3 regions of the Catenibacterium mitsuokai genome follow, and region 2 is predicted to be linked to each of the others. Evidence: a T-box and tRNA genes for the amino acid it is inferred to sense, from the RefSeq annotation. Region 2 holds a T-box; the other regions hold tRNA genes.

The links. A T-box is a leader RNA that pairs with one kind of tRNA and senses whether it is charged. The one in region 2 lies ahead of ileS (isoleucine--tRNA ligase), so its partner is inferred to be a tRNA-Ile.
Region 1: it encodes a tRNA-Ile, which carries the amino acid that the T-box ahead of ileS (isoleucine--tRNA ligase) is inferred to sense. The anticodon was not compared.
Region 3: it encodes a tRNA-Ile, which carries the amino acid that the T-box ahead of ileS (isoleucine--tRNA ligase) is inferred to sense. The anticodon was not compared.

The regions. Positions count from the first base shown of each region.
Region 1 is NZ_CP102271.1:708,385-712,675, forward strand. Features, by position in the region: gene NQ499_RS03530 (FprA family A-type flavoprotein) at 1-35, opposite strand, end outside; gene NQ499_RS03535 (flavin reductase) at 51-647, opposite strand; gene NQ499_RS03540 (putative ABC transporter permease) at 707-1,447, opposite strand; gene deoC (deoxyribose-phosphate aldolase) at 1,698-2,366, shown strand; tRNA gene NQ499_RS03550 (tRNA-Ala) at 2,461-2,536, opposite strand; tRNA gene NQ499_RS03555 (tRNA-Ile) at 2,557-2,633, opposite strand; tRNA gene NQ499_RS03560 (tRNA-Ile) at 2,654-2,730, opposite strand; gene NQ499_RS03565 (hypothetical protein) at 3,344-3,520, shown strand; partial or broken gene NQ499_RS03570 (PTS sugar transporter subunit IIC) at 3,578-4,291, shown strand, end outside.
Region 2 is NZ_CP102271.1:964,964-969,254, reverse strand. Features, by position in the region: gene ileS (isoleucine--tRNA ligase) at 1-1,541, opposite strand, end outside; T-box leader at 1,577-1,777, opposite strand; gene NQ499_RS04855 (DivIVA domain-containing protein) at 1,736-2,200, opposite strand; gene NQ499_RS04850 (YlmH family RNA-binding protein) at 2,211-2,957, opposite strand; gene NQ499_RS04845 (cell division protein SepF) at 2,992-3,420, opposite strand; gene NQ499_RS04840 (3'-5' exoribonuclease YhaM family protein) at 3,462-4,291, opposite strand, start outside.
Region 3 is NZ_CP102271.1:731,309-735,599, reverse strand. Features, by position in the region: gene NQ499_RS03690 (6-phosphofructokinase) at 1-250, shown strand, start outside; gene NQ499_RS03685 (IS30 family transposase) at 363-1,499, opposite strand; tRNA gene NQ499_RS03680 (tRNA-Ile) at 1,742-1,818, shown strand; tRNA gene NQ499_RS03675 (tRNA-Ile) at 1,839-1,915, shown strand; tRNA gene NQ499_RS03670 (tRNA-Ala) at 1,934-2,009, shown strand; gene NQ499_RS03665 (MalY/PatB family protein) at 2,090-3,301, opposite strand; partial or broken gene tnpA (IS200/IS605 family transposase) at 3,379-3,769, opposite strand; gene NQ499_RS03650 (transposase) at 3,848-4,291, shown strand, end outside.

The sequences.
Region 1 (4,291 bases), 260 kb from region 2:
TAAAAATCATCACTTATTTGTCTTACATTAAACATTCCTTTTCCTCCTGCTTAAAGTGGCTCAAAATCAGATGCCGGATGTTTACAGATTGGGCAGATCAAATCCTCAGGTAATTCATCACCTTCATAGACCCATCCACAAATCTTACATACCCATCCTTTTTTCTTCTTTTCTGGTTTTGGTTTCACATTCTTGAAATAATAGTCATATGTCATAGAATCATGATCATTTAAGATAACAGCATCATCAAGTTCTACAATAAACATCGTATGTGTTAACTCATCCAATGTTTCTATAACATGACCTTTCATATATGCATTTGCATATTGTGTTAAGTAAGGTAATGAGTCTTTCAAATCATACATATCAAAACCATCAAACTTATTAATCTCTTTACCACTCTGGAAACCAAATCGTTTAAAGATATCAAAAGGGCATGTGATATCAAGCACAGATAAAGTCATATTCTTTGACTTCATCAATACATCATGAGTGTAATTCGCCTTATTCACAGTCACTGCAATACGATAAGGATTACTTGTGAGCTGTACAGCTGTATTAATAATACAGCCATTAGGCTTATTACCATCATTTACACCTAATACATACAAACCATAACTGAGTTTAAATAATGCATTCTTTTCCATGGTCACACCTCCTCTTGTTTATTATAACCGTTTACACAAAAGAAAAAAACTCAGATGCATTATTTCTGAGTTTTTGTGTGGTATTTGTTTAAGATATCAGGGAATGCCTTGACTAAACGACGATGTGAATATTTCTTAATAAGATGTTCACGGTGACTATCCTTTAATTGACGTGCAATCTTAAAGATATCATCTGTTGTAATTTCATTATGAATATCTAGTTCTAATTCATCGGCAAACTTCTTAAGATCCTGAGAGACTGTCTCAAGCTTTTTCGCAAGATGAGTGGCTTCAACAAGTGTAGTAATGAAGTCGCTTGTGAATAGTGTGATACAAACAGTAGAAGCAATAACCATTGGAATATAATCATATTGTATAAGCATATGAGTTAGATATGGCTGTACATTCTTTACGGCAGTCACAGAGAAGAAACCAAAGATAAAGAAGCCTTCTAAACAGATACGACCATTTAAATTAAATCTCATTTGAGAATAATCCCACCATCTTGCATGAAACATCTTTTCCATGAAATAAGATGTGAGATATTCAATAAAGCATGCGACAATAGCTCCTTCTATAAAAATAAGAGACCAATCTTTAGAGATAGGAAATAAAGCACATACAACAATCGCACCTGATCCATAAATAGGAATGCAAGGTCCGGTTAAGAAACCACTGTTATGTATCTTATGACCTGTGGCGATAGGGCAGATAAGTGATTCCCAGATCCACCCACAGAAACTATAGATAAAGAAGGAAATAACAAGTATTGTCCAGTTATTCGCAAATGCATCTAACATATTATATTAACCTCCTTATTAATATTTCACCCATTATAGCATTATAGTAATATAGAAACAAAGAAAACTATAATTTGAGCTTAACTTATTCTTTTTATTAAGAAAAAGGAAATTAAAAGAAACTGATACATTTACGATTATAGGTGCAATAATTACAAAAAATTGGAATTAAGATGCCGGAAAACATAATTGGTTACTTTATTTTAGATAAACTGTTATAATAGTTTATGTAAAGAGAGGTAAAAATAAAATGAATACAAATGATATTTTAAAAAAAGTAGACCACACATTATTAGCTCAGAGTGCCACTTGGGAAGACATTAAGGTAATCCTAGATGATGGAATCAAATATGGTACAGCATCTGCATGCATTCCAGCTGCTTATGTGAAACAGGCAGCAGAATATGTGGATGGTAAACTTCCTATCTGTACAGTTATTGGATTCCCAAATGGATACAGTACAACTGCAGTAAAAGTATTTGAAACAAAGGATGCTATCGCAAATGGTGCATCTGAAATTGATATGGTTATTAATATCGGATTCTTAAAAGATAAGAGATATGAAGAAGTAGAAGATGAAATCCGTCAGATTCATGAAGCGTGTGATGGTAAAATCTTAAAGGTTATTATTGAAACATGTCTTCTTACAGAAGAAGAAAAGATCAAGATGTGTGAATTAGTCACAAATGCAGGTGCAGAATACATTAAGACATCAACAGGGTTCTCAACTGCAGGCGCTACATTTGATGATGTAAAGTTAATGCATGATCATGTGGGTGAAGGAGTTAAAGTAAAAGCAGCAGGTGGTATTAGGTCATTTGATGATGCTGAAAAGTTCATCGAACTTGGTGCTGACAGACTTGGTACAAGCCGCCTAGTTAAAATCATGAAGAATACAGACACTGGTGCAGGTTACTAAAAGTAAAGAACCATAATCCTTTATGTAGGACTATGGTTCTTTTTTACGCAATGAAATAAAAAAACAGACACATATGTGTCTGTTAAGTTCTAAATGGTGGAGCCTAGGAGGATCGAACTCCTGACCTCCTGCGTGCAAAGCAGGCGCTCTCCCAGCTGAGCTAAGGCCCCAAAGAAATTTTAAATAAACATGGTGGGCCTGAATGGATTTGAACCATCGACCTCACCCTTATCAGGGGTGCGCTCTAACCAACTGAGCTACAGGCCCATGTTTAACAGTTTTAGAAATGGTGGGCCTGAATGGATTTGAACCATCGACCTCACCCTTATCAGGGGTGCGCTCTAACCAACTGAGCTACAGGCCCATTTCTTGACTGCTCACCTATAATACCATGTAGAAGTAGACACGTCAATAAAAAAATAAAGAAATTATACAGAAATTGGGAAAATCGGAGAAACCAGGAAAATCTGATTCCGATGCGATATTATCTTAAATAGCATGAAAGTTGTAAAAACAAATTATTAACTTGAATACCCACAAACTACTGGTATAAAAGACGTTTTTAATAGGATTCTTTTAAATGGCATGAGAAAGATGAGATTAATATCATATGCAGGCTATGGGTATTACAAAAAGTTGTTTGATTTCTTTATTATACCAATGGTGTGAGTATATAGTTGAAAAATAAATGTATATTTAATGTAATAGTTCACGAAGAATGAAAACTGTATTTTGTTGGTAAAATATTATGCTTTACTTTTCTAGATAAAAGAATTGTTTTACTTATTAATTTAAAGAAATATAGGTAAAAAATCAGTAAAATAATTAGTTTATTGGTCTTATAACTGTAAAATCGTCAAATAAATAGTAAAAACGTATAAAAATAGAGTAAAACAATTGATTTATTTACTAAAATGTTTTACTATCATAGCAGATAAAACATCGATGTAATATCAATTAAAAGAGGAGAGAGAAAAATGTATCAGAAATTTATGGACTTTATGTCCGACAAATTGATGCCGATTGCTATGAAAGTCGGTACTCAAAAACATTTAGTTGCATTAAGGGATTCATTCATTGCAACTATGCCTGTAGTTATGACAGGATCAATCGCTTTATTGATTAATGCCTTTTTAGTAGACTTCCCTTCATAGTTCGGATGGGATGGAATTACTAAAACATTCCAGTGGTTAGTAGACATCAACGGTCTTATTTTTAATGGTTCACTTGCTATTGTATCACTTGTATTCATCTTTGCTTTGGGTTATAACATTGCAAAAGTATACGAAGTTGATAAACTATCAGGTGGCTTAGTCGCATTATCATCATTTGTTATTTCTTTAGGAACATCAATGACAAAAGCATTTGAAGTATCAGGTGTAACTAGTGGTGTTGCTAAAGCTCTTAACAAAGTAGCTGGCTTAAGTTATGCAAAGGGATCTTTATCAGTAACTGTTAGTGGCTTGATTCCTGGTAACCAGGTAAGTTCTAGAGGTTATTTCACTGCAATTATTATTGGCTTCTTAGCAGTTATTGTTTTCGCTAAGATTATGAAGAAAGACATTACTATTAAGTTACCTGATTCAGTACCACCTGCAATCGCTGTTCCTTTCACATCTATTATTCCTGCTTTTGTTGCAATGTATGTTGTTGCAATTCTTACATTTGCATTTGACCAGTTAACTGGTAAACTAATTATCGATTGAATCTATGATGTATTACAGGCTCCATTATTAGGATTCTCTCAGAGCCCGGTTTCAGTTATTGCTGTTGCATTCTTAACTCAGTTATTCTGGTTCTTTGGTATCCATGGTGGAAACGTTATGGCACCTATCATGGAAGGTGTATTTGGTGTTGCTTTACTTTCTAACCTTGAAGCATATAAGGCTGGTACAAAAATTCCTTATTTATGGACTAGTGTGTCA
Region 2 (4,291 bases):
GAATGTTCGTTTGTATAACCTTCTGGAAGAAGATCTTTTTCATCTCTTTCAAACCATACGTTTGAACCGAATTCTCTAAATAATGCAGATACATGATCAAATACTTTCTGATCAATAACAGGAGTACCATCTTCACAATAGAAGATTGGAATTGGAACACCCCAAGTTCTCTGTCTTGAGATACACCAGTCTCCACGGTCTTTAATCATGTTATAGATTCTGATATGACCCCATTCATTGATCCAGTTAACGCTATCGATTTCACTTAATAATTTTTCTCTGATCTTATCGATAGAACAGAACCACTGGTCAGTTGCTCTGAAGATGATAGGCTTCTTAGTACGCCAGTCATGAGGGTAGCTATGTGTAATCCAAGTAAGATTTAATAAAGCACCTAATTCTTCTAGTTTTACTGTAACAGTCTTGTTTGCGTCATCAACATACTGACCTGCAAGCCATTCACCACATGATTCCATCATGCAGCCATGTTCATCAACGTTTACAAGAACTGGTAATTTATATTTCTGACAGATGTTAAAGTCGTCTACACCAAATCCACTTGCTGTATGAACGCATCCAGTACCTGAATCAGTTGTAACATGGTCACCCATGATGACTAATGATTCTCTTTCTGGATAGAGTGGATGAGTACATGTGATGTATTCTAATTCTTCACCCTTGAAACGCTTTAAGATTTCTTTTTCTTTTAATCCAAATGTTTCCCATAATGAATCAACTAATTCTTCTAAGACAACAAGATTGCCTTTTTCAGATTTAACTAATGCATAAGTGAAACGTGGGTTTAAACAGATTGCCTGGTTTCCTGGGATTGTCCAAGGAGTAGTAGTCCAGATTACGAAGTAGTTATCATCACCTTCTAAGATGCCTTTACCATCTTTTACCTTAAAACGTACATAGATAGTAGGTGATTTTACATCATGGTATTCTACTTCTGCTTCAGCTAATGCTGATTCAGATGAAGGTGACCAGTATACTGGCTTTAATCCTTTATAGATTAATCCATCTACAGCCATCTTCGCAAATACATCAATCTGTCTTGCTTCGAATTCCTTATGTAATGTTAAATATGGATGTTTGTAGTCTGCAAATGTTCCAACACGGATACACTGCTGCATCTGACGTTCTACCTGCTTTAATGCATAGGCATAACATTTTTCTCTGAACTTTGCAGTAGACATAGATTTTCTATCTACACCCTGCTTCTGAATCGCATTTTCGATAGGTAAACCATGAGTATCCCAGCCTGGAATATATGGTGTATAGAAACCTTCCATATTCTTATAACGACAAATAACGTCTTTAATAACCTTATTTAACATATGTCCAACATGCATATTACCATTTGCATATGGAGGTCCATCATGGAAAATGAAATGTTCTTTTCCTTCATTCTGTTTGATAACCTTTTCATACATGTTAGCGTTCTGCCATCTTTCTACGTAAGCAGGTTCCTTAGTAGGAAGCTTACCACGCATCTCAAAATCAGTTTTTGGCATTAAGAGTGTGCTTTTGTAATTCATATATATCCCCTTTCACAAATAAAAAAACGTCCTTCATAAAGGACGTTTGCACGCGGTACCACCTTTGTTCATATCATTCGATATGCACTTAAGATTTTAACGCAATCAACGGCATTCCCTACTTATTTCAGGATGCAGCTCCAGAGTGATTCCTGACCAATACACCTTCACCGTTTCCACCACCCACGGCTTCTCTATAAGTTCTCTTGATCAGCGCTCTCTTTCTTCGCTTTTTTTTCTTCTTCATTAATTAAACTAAAAATTTCTGATTTGTCAATAGTTTCTAACAATTCTGTGCTGATTTTTACAATTTCAGCTCTGAAATCTTTTGCTTCATCCTTGAAACCATCTACTTCATCACTTAAACCTTTCACATAATTCATTGATTCTTTCAGAATCATATTCGCATTATGCTTTGCCTTTGTAATCAGTTCACTGGCTTCTTTTAAAGCAAGACGGGAAATCTCCTCATTGGTCTTTCGTTCAATAGACTGACGATTTGCCATCGCAATATTCTCTTTTTTGATTTTTTCTAATTCTTCTTCAAGTCTTCTAATCTGCAGTGATCTGTCCTGGATATTCTTTTCTAGACTCGCAATAGTTTCATCTACTTCTTCCGTATTATATCCACGAAACTGCTTATTGAACATGTATCCCATAATCGTTCCCTCATCGATAATATTGGCCTTCTATTACATAATTATCCTGCTTTGTTCTTCTGTCTGTTATAAATATCTTTACTCGGCCATGATGACGTAAAGATATTATAGCGTTATTATCGCATATTTTTGAAATATCTTCAATAACTTTGTAGTTAAGCTTGACATACTGCCCATGAATAGCGTCAACTGCTTTATTGCGAGAAATACCAAATAATGCAGCGACCATCTTATCTAGACGTAAAGAAGAAACAATCACTGTTTTAGTATAAGTATCTGCATGAATAGAGAGACGTTCTTCCATTTCCACAAGATGAATAGAGGAACGTTTAATACGTGTTAAATTCATACGAATATAATCACTGTTTTCTTTAATGCAGGCAAAAGAGAGTGGTTCTTCATTGATATCACCAATACATTGACGCTTAATGCCTAAATGCATAAGGGCCCCTAATACATCAGAATGTTTTAGTTTTCCAAATGTGTCATTATAATCTACTCTAAAAACAGTTACTTTAAAATCTTCAGGTTCAAATTCATAGAAATCAGGTGCAATTAATACTCTCTTATTCTCCGCACCATCAAATCCACCATCCGCTTCTACCTTAAGTTCATGTCCAATAACACTTTCTACAATTGACTGCTGATGAGGATCAAGAAATTGTGTAAGAATCATACGCTGTGAATAAAGTGCCTGATCCTTGTAATCTAATATTTTTGAAACGAATTCTTCATCGCCCTTAAAATGTTCTAACATCTTTCATAAAAAAAGTATTAGCCTATGCTAATACTTATTCCTCCGTAGCTGCTTGTGGTTCATCATCTAGAGTGATTGAACCAGTTACGCCGATATTCTTAGGTGTACATAAGAAAATTTTAGGACCAATTACCTGAATATCACCATCAATCGCAAAAATAACACCAGTTAAGAAATCAACTACACGCTTCTGCTGTTCTTTCTGTAAACGATGTAAGTTAACTACAGCAGCCTTATTCTTCTTTAAATAACCACCAATCTCCTGAGAATCAGAATAAGCGCGTGGTTCGAATAATACAAGACTAGAGTTGGCATCAAATGGCTTCAACATCTCACTTGTCTTTTTAGTCTTATTGTTTTCAAAAATATTAGATTTTTGTTCCTGTCCGTTTTGTGCTGTATTGTAATCTTCTGTATATCCTTCTTCTTCTTCACCGAATAACCAATCTTTTACCTTATCCATACACATGTCAAACCTCCTGTCGTTTTTCTCATTATATCACATCAATTACGAGATTTGTATACATTTCTATTCTCTAACCCAAAGATACGTGCAGAATATGATCCTGGTTCTGTATCATGAAGTGCCTTTTCAAACATATTCATACGTGCATCTACATTATCAATAAGTGTTAATGCTTCTGCTTCAGGAATCTGTGGTAATACTGGAGAACCAAATTCCTGTTTGCCATGATGAGAAAGAATCATATGTTCTAGTAGATAAACTTCTTCTCCCTCAATATGTAATTCTTCAGCCATTTCTTTAACCATTGCATGACCAATAGAAATATGTCCTACAAGACTTCCTTCGATAGAATAGGCAGGGACAATAGGTCCGGTGAACTCCTTAACTTTACCGATATCATGTAAAATAACACCTGCATAAAGTAAATCAGCATCTAGATAGCTATATACTTCAATAAGCTGATCTGCGAGTTTCAACATACATAAAGTATGGTAAAGAAGACCTGATGCAAAATCATGATGATTTTTAGTTGCAGCGGGATAGTTCACAAAGGCTGTATAGTGTTTCTCAATAAGACCATGAACAATCGCATAAAGACGAATATTATGGATTTTCTTCATGTACTTATCTAATTCCTTCTGCATCACTGCTTTTTCAACAGGTGGTTGAGGTAAGAATAAAGCCTTCTGTTCATCATTCATTTCAATTGGCTCAAGCTTAACGATTTTCATCTGTCTCATGCCCTTATAGTTGATGATATCTCCTTTACCTCTTACAACCTGTCCTCTTTCAAATAAACGAATCTGTTCATCTGTTGCAGACCAGAGTTTCGCATCTATCGTGCCTGTCGCATCCTGCAAAACTATAT
Region 3 (4,291 bases), 230 kb from region 2:
TACAAATGTTATGATGGGTGTTAAGAGAACTAACAATGATCCATATACTGTAGAATGTATCTACAGTAATGTACAGGATATTGCGAACCTAGAACAGAAAGTTCCAGCAGAATGGATTACTAAAGAAGGTAATGATATCACTCAAGAACTTTATGATTACTTATATCCATTAATTCAGGGTGAAATCGCTATTACTTATAAGAATGGTATTCCTTCATATATCGATATTGCCCATTTAAAAGAAAATTAAGAACGAATAAAGTCCCTTAGAATAATGGGGCTTTATTTATTTATTTATAGTTTAATTCAGAGTTTAATTTTAGTCCCGAATTGCAAGCAGAAACTGGAAATAAGAAGATAAGTTAGTTTTTATAGAAAATAGTATTACCAGTTACATTAAGTTTAGCTAGTTCGTTAAGAAATAGTTCTTCAGAAGAAAGATATCCAAGTATCTTTCTTTTCTTCTGGTTTATTTTATTGTTTATATCAATAGTTGTCTCCTTATCAATTGTATTAATATCAGTTCCTTTCTTAATGAAATATCTTATAAGTCCATTGCAGTTCTCATTTGAGGCTCTGTCACATGAATGATAGGGTCTACCAAAATAGACAGTGGTTCTTTTCTCTTTTGATTTTGGCTTCTGTTCTATATCCTTCCACCTAGAAAACTCACTACCGTTATCAAAGGTGATTGATTTAAAGATATCCTTAAAGCTATCACCATAGAACTTATGAAGCTTGTTTATCTGCATATAGACCTGCTTTGAAGATTTGGCAGAGATAGGAATCATATAATAGAAGCGTGTCTTTCTTTCAATCAGAGTAAGATATGCACCATTCTGTCCATCTCTAGGTCCAGTAACTAGATCACCTTCCCAGTGTCCGAATTCTTCTCTGTCCTTGATATATTCAGGCCTTTCGGTAATGGAAGTGCCTTTCTGTCTTTTTGGAATGTATGACTTCCAGTTCTTCTTTGTCTTTCTTCTGACCATGCGTGGAAGATCAATAGGTTTGATGGATGTTCTTCCCTGGTGGACATAGCTGTAAAATGTTTTAGTAGACACAGTCACCATATTCTTTATAATATCTGGCTGATGAAGCTTTAAATAGTTTATGGTCTCATCAATAGAGGATAATCTATTTGATTTTACTTCCTGTTCGACAAGAGAGATGAACTCTTTTGATTTTTCAAATTTAGAGTTATTTGGAATCTTATGATTCTTGGATCTCTTTTCAAATGCAGCCATGGCAGAAAGTTCATAATGAACCTTGAGATTGTAATCTCTAACAGAGATAGTGGCATCCTTGATGATAGAATATATATTAGAGACAGTAGTACCTACAGTAGAAGCTAACTCTTTAATGAATTGAGTCTTACCAATGTTACGCTTACCAGGATGGGAAGCATTGAACTGAATCAAAGAATTGATGATGAATTCATAATGAGAAAAATTAAGGTGTTTATTTTTTGCTTTTTGTGATATATTAATGCTGTTCATAGAAATCTCCTTATAAAGTGTGGTAACTATATAATACGATTTCTATGGACTTTTTTTATACAAAAATTGAAAATAGGGGCCTGCGGCCGCGCGAATTGGGATAAAGGGGCATGCCCCTTTATCCCAATTCCTTAATTCCAGTTTCATTTTACAATTGAGGGTTTAATTTTAGTTTAATTTTATTTATTTTTTTGTTGACGAGTGTATTTATACATGGTATTATAGGTGAGCAGTCACGAAATGGGCCTGTAGCTCAGTTGGTTAGAGCGCACCCCTGATAAGGGTGAGGTCGATGGTTCAAATCCATTCAGGCCCACCATTTCTAAAACTGTTAAACATGGGCCTGTAGCTCAGTTGGTTAGAGCGCACCCCTGATAAGGGTGAGGTCGATGGTTCAAATCCATTCAGGCCCACCATGTTTATTTAAAACCTTTGGGGCCTTAGCTCAGCTGGGAGAGCGCCTGCTTTGCACGCAGGAGGTCAGGAGTTCGATCCTCCTAGGCTCCACCATTTATAAAAATCAACAGACACGTTTGTGTCTGTTTTTTTACCTATTATTAAAGGACAGCCGAGAGGCTGTCCTTTTCGTGTTAGAATACGTATTCTTTTAATCTTTGCATAGCTTCCTGTAATAATGCATGTGGTAATGCAATGTTGAGTCTTATACCCCATGGATCATGGAACTGAACACCACTTTGCCAGTCTACACCTACATCCCATCCTTTTTGAATAAGTTCATCAATAGTCAGATGATTCTTTAGACAGTAGTCTTCACAATGTAGGAACACCATATAAGTCCCCTGCGTTTGAGATACTTCAATACCTTCTACATAATTTTTAATAAAGTTATAGGTATATTTCATATTCTGTTCAAGTACCTGATTTAATTCATTCACCCATTCAATAGATTCTTCACGATAGGCACCTATTAAAGCATGCATGGATAAAACGTTCATACTATTGTAATGTGTTGCAGTGGCTACTTTGTTGAGCTGTTCTCTTAAATAGTCATCACAAATAATATGATAGCTGCCAATAAGTCCTGCTAAGTTAAATGTCTTACTTGGTGCATAAATAGAGATTGTGCGTCTTTTAGCATCTTCACTAATACTATAAGTAGGAATATGCTTATACCCCGTAAATACAATGTCTGACCATATTTCATCTGATACGACAATGACATCATTTTCTTTGAAAACATTCATTGCCTGTTCAAGTTCTTCTTTTTCCCACACACGTCCACATGGATTATGAGGAGAACAGAGAACTGCTAAGCGAATGTTATTGTCTTTGATACGCTTGTCCATGTCTTGATAATCCATGCGCCACATGCCCTCTTCATCCTTTACAAGAGGACTTAATTCAGCCACTCGGTCTGTATCATTTAATACAGTGGAAAATCCTACATAAGTAGGACTATGGAAGAGAATCTTGTCTCCCGGCTTTGTAAAGGCATGAATGGCACTTGCTAGACATCCTAAAACACCATTCTCGTAACCAATATACTCTTTCTTTAAATCATGAATATTGTTTCTTGTCTTCTGCCAATACATGATGGCTTCATAATAATCATCAGATGGATAGAAATAACCAAATAGCGGATGTGCGATACGTTTATTGAGAGCATCCATTACACTTGGTGCTGTCGCAAAATTCATATCAGCCACCCACATTGGAATAATACTAAAACCTTCTTTAGGGAAAGTAGGTTTCTTGACATGACCTTTTTGAGATCCTACTGCATCCAAGGCCATGGCATCTTTTCCTTTTCTATCAATGATTGTTGTAAAATCGTACTTCATAAATAAATCCTTTCGTTTGTCATAGGCGGTAACCCACTGCCAATAGGTGGTGGGAGGAGCCTCGTAAATCGTATCTATTATCCCTGACTTTCAATATATTTTTGTATAGTTGCTGATGACACTTCTCCAATGCTACAAGCAAAATAACCATCTGACCAAAATATTTTTCCTTCCAATACTGTTTTGATAAGACCGAACTATACTTTTGCCATAAGTGGTATGTTGTTTCCTGCTTTACAATTCAAACTCTATCTGCTGTATCGTAACTTAATAAGAAATGTATATGGTCTTTGTCAGTTTTTATCGCAATAATTTCGTAGCGTGAGTATTAGTTATATCGAGAATCTCTTGTTTAACATCATCAGCAATAGAGCCTTTTAGTAGTTGTTTACGGTATTTGGTTACTAGAACTATATGTACTTTAAGGCTGTATTTTCGTCTGTTATGACGATTGTATCTACTATCCACAGTTCACCTCAAAATATAGATGTTTCTCTATAAATTAGATATAATATATAGTGAAATATCTATGAAAGGAGTACATCTATGGAACAGATGACTATTACAGCTAAAATTCAAATAATCGCAGCTGAAACAGATAAGTTTTTGCTTGATGAAACAATGTCTGTTTATCGTAATGCCTGTAATTATGTTTCAGACTATGTATTCCGCACTCATGACTTAAAGCAGTTTTCACTTAATAAAGCTTTGTATTCTACTTTACGAGAAAAGTTTAACCTTAAATCGCAGATGGCTCAGTCTGTTTTGAAGACTGTTATCGCCAGATATAAGACCATTCTTGAAAATCAGAATGAGTGGATTAAACCATCGTTCAAAAAGCCTCAGTACGACCTGGTTTGGAACAGAGATTATTCCTTAACACAAAATCGTTTTTCAATCAATACGCTTAATGGTCGTGTGAAATTATCTTATTTTGCAGATGGAATGTCTAAGTATTTCGATCATACGATTTATAAGTTTGGTACTGCG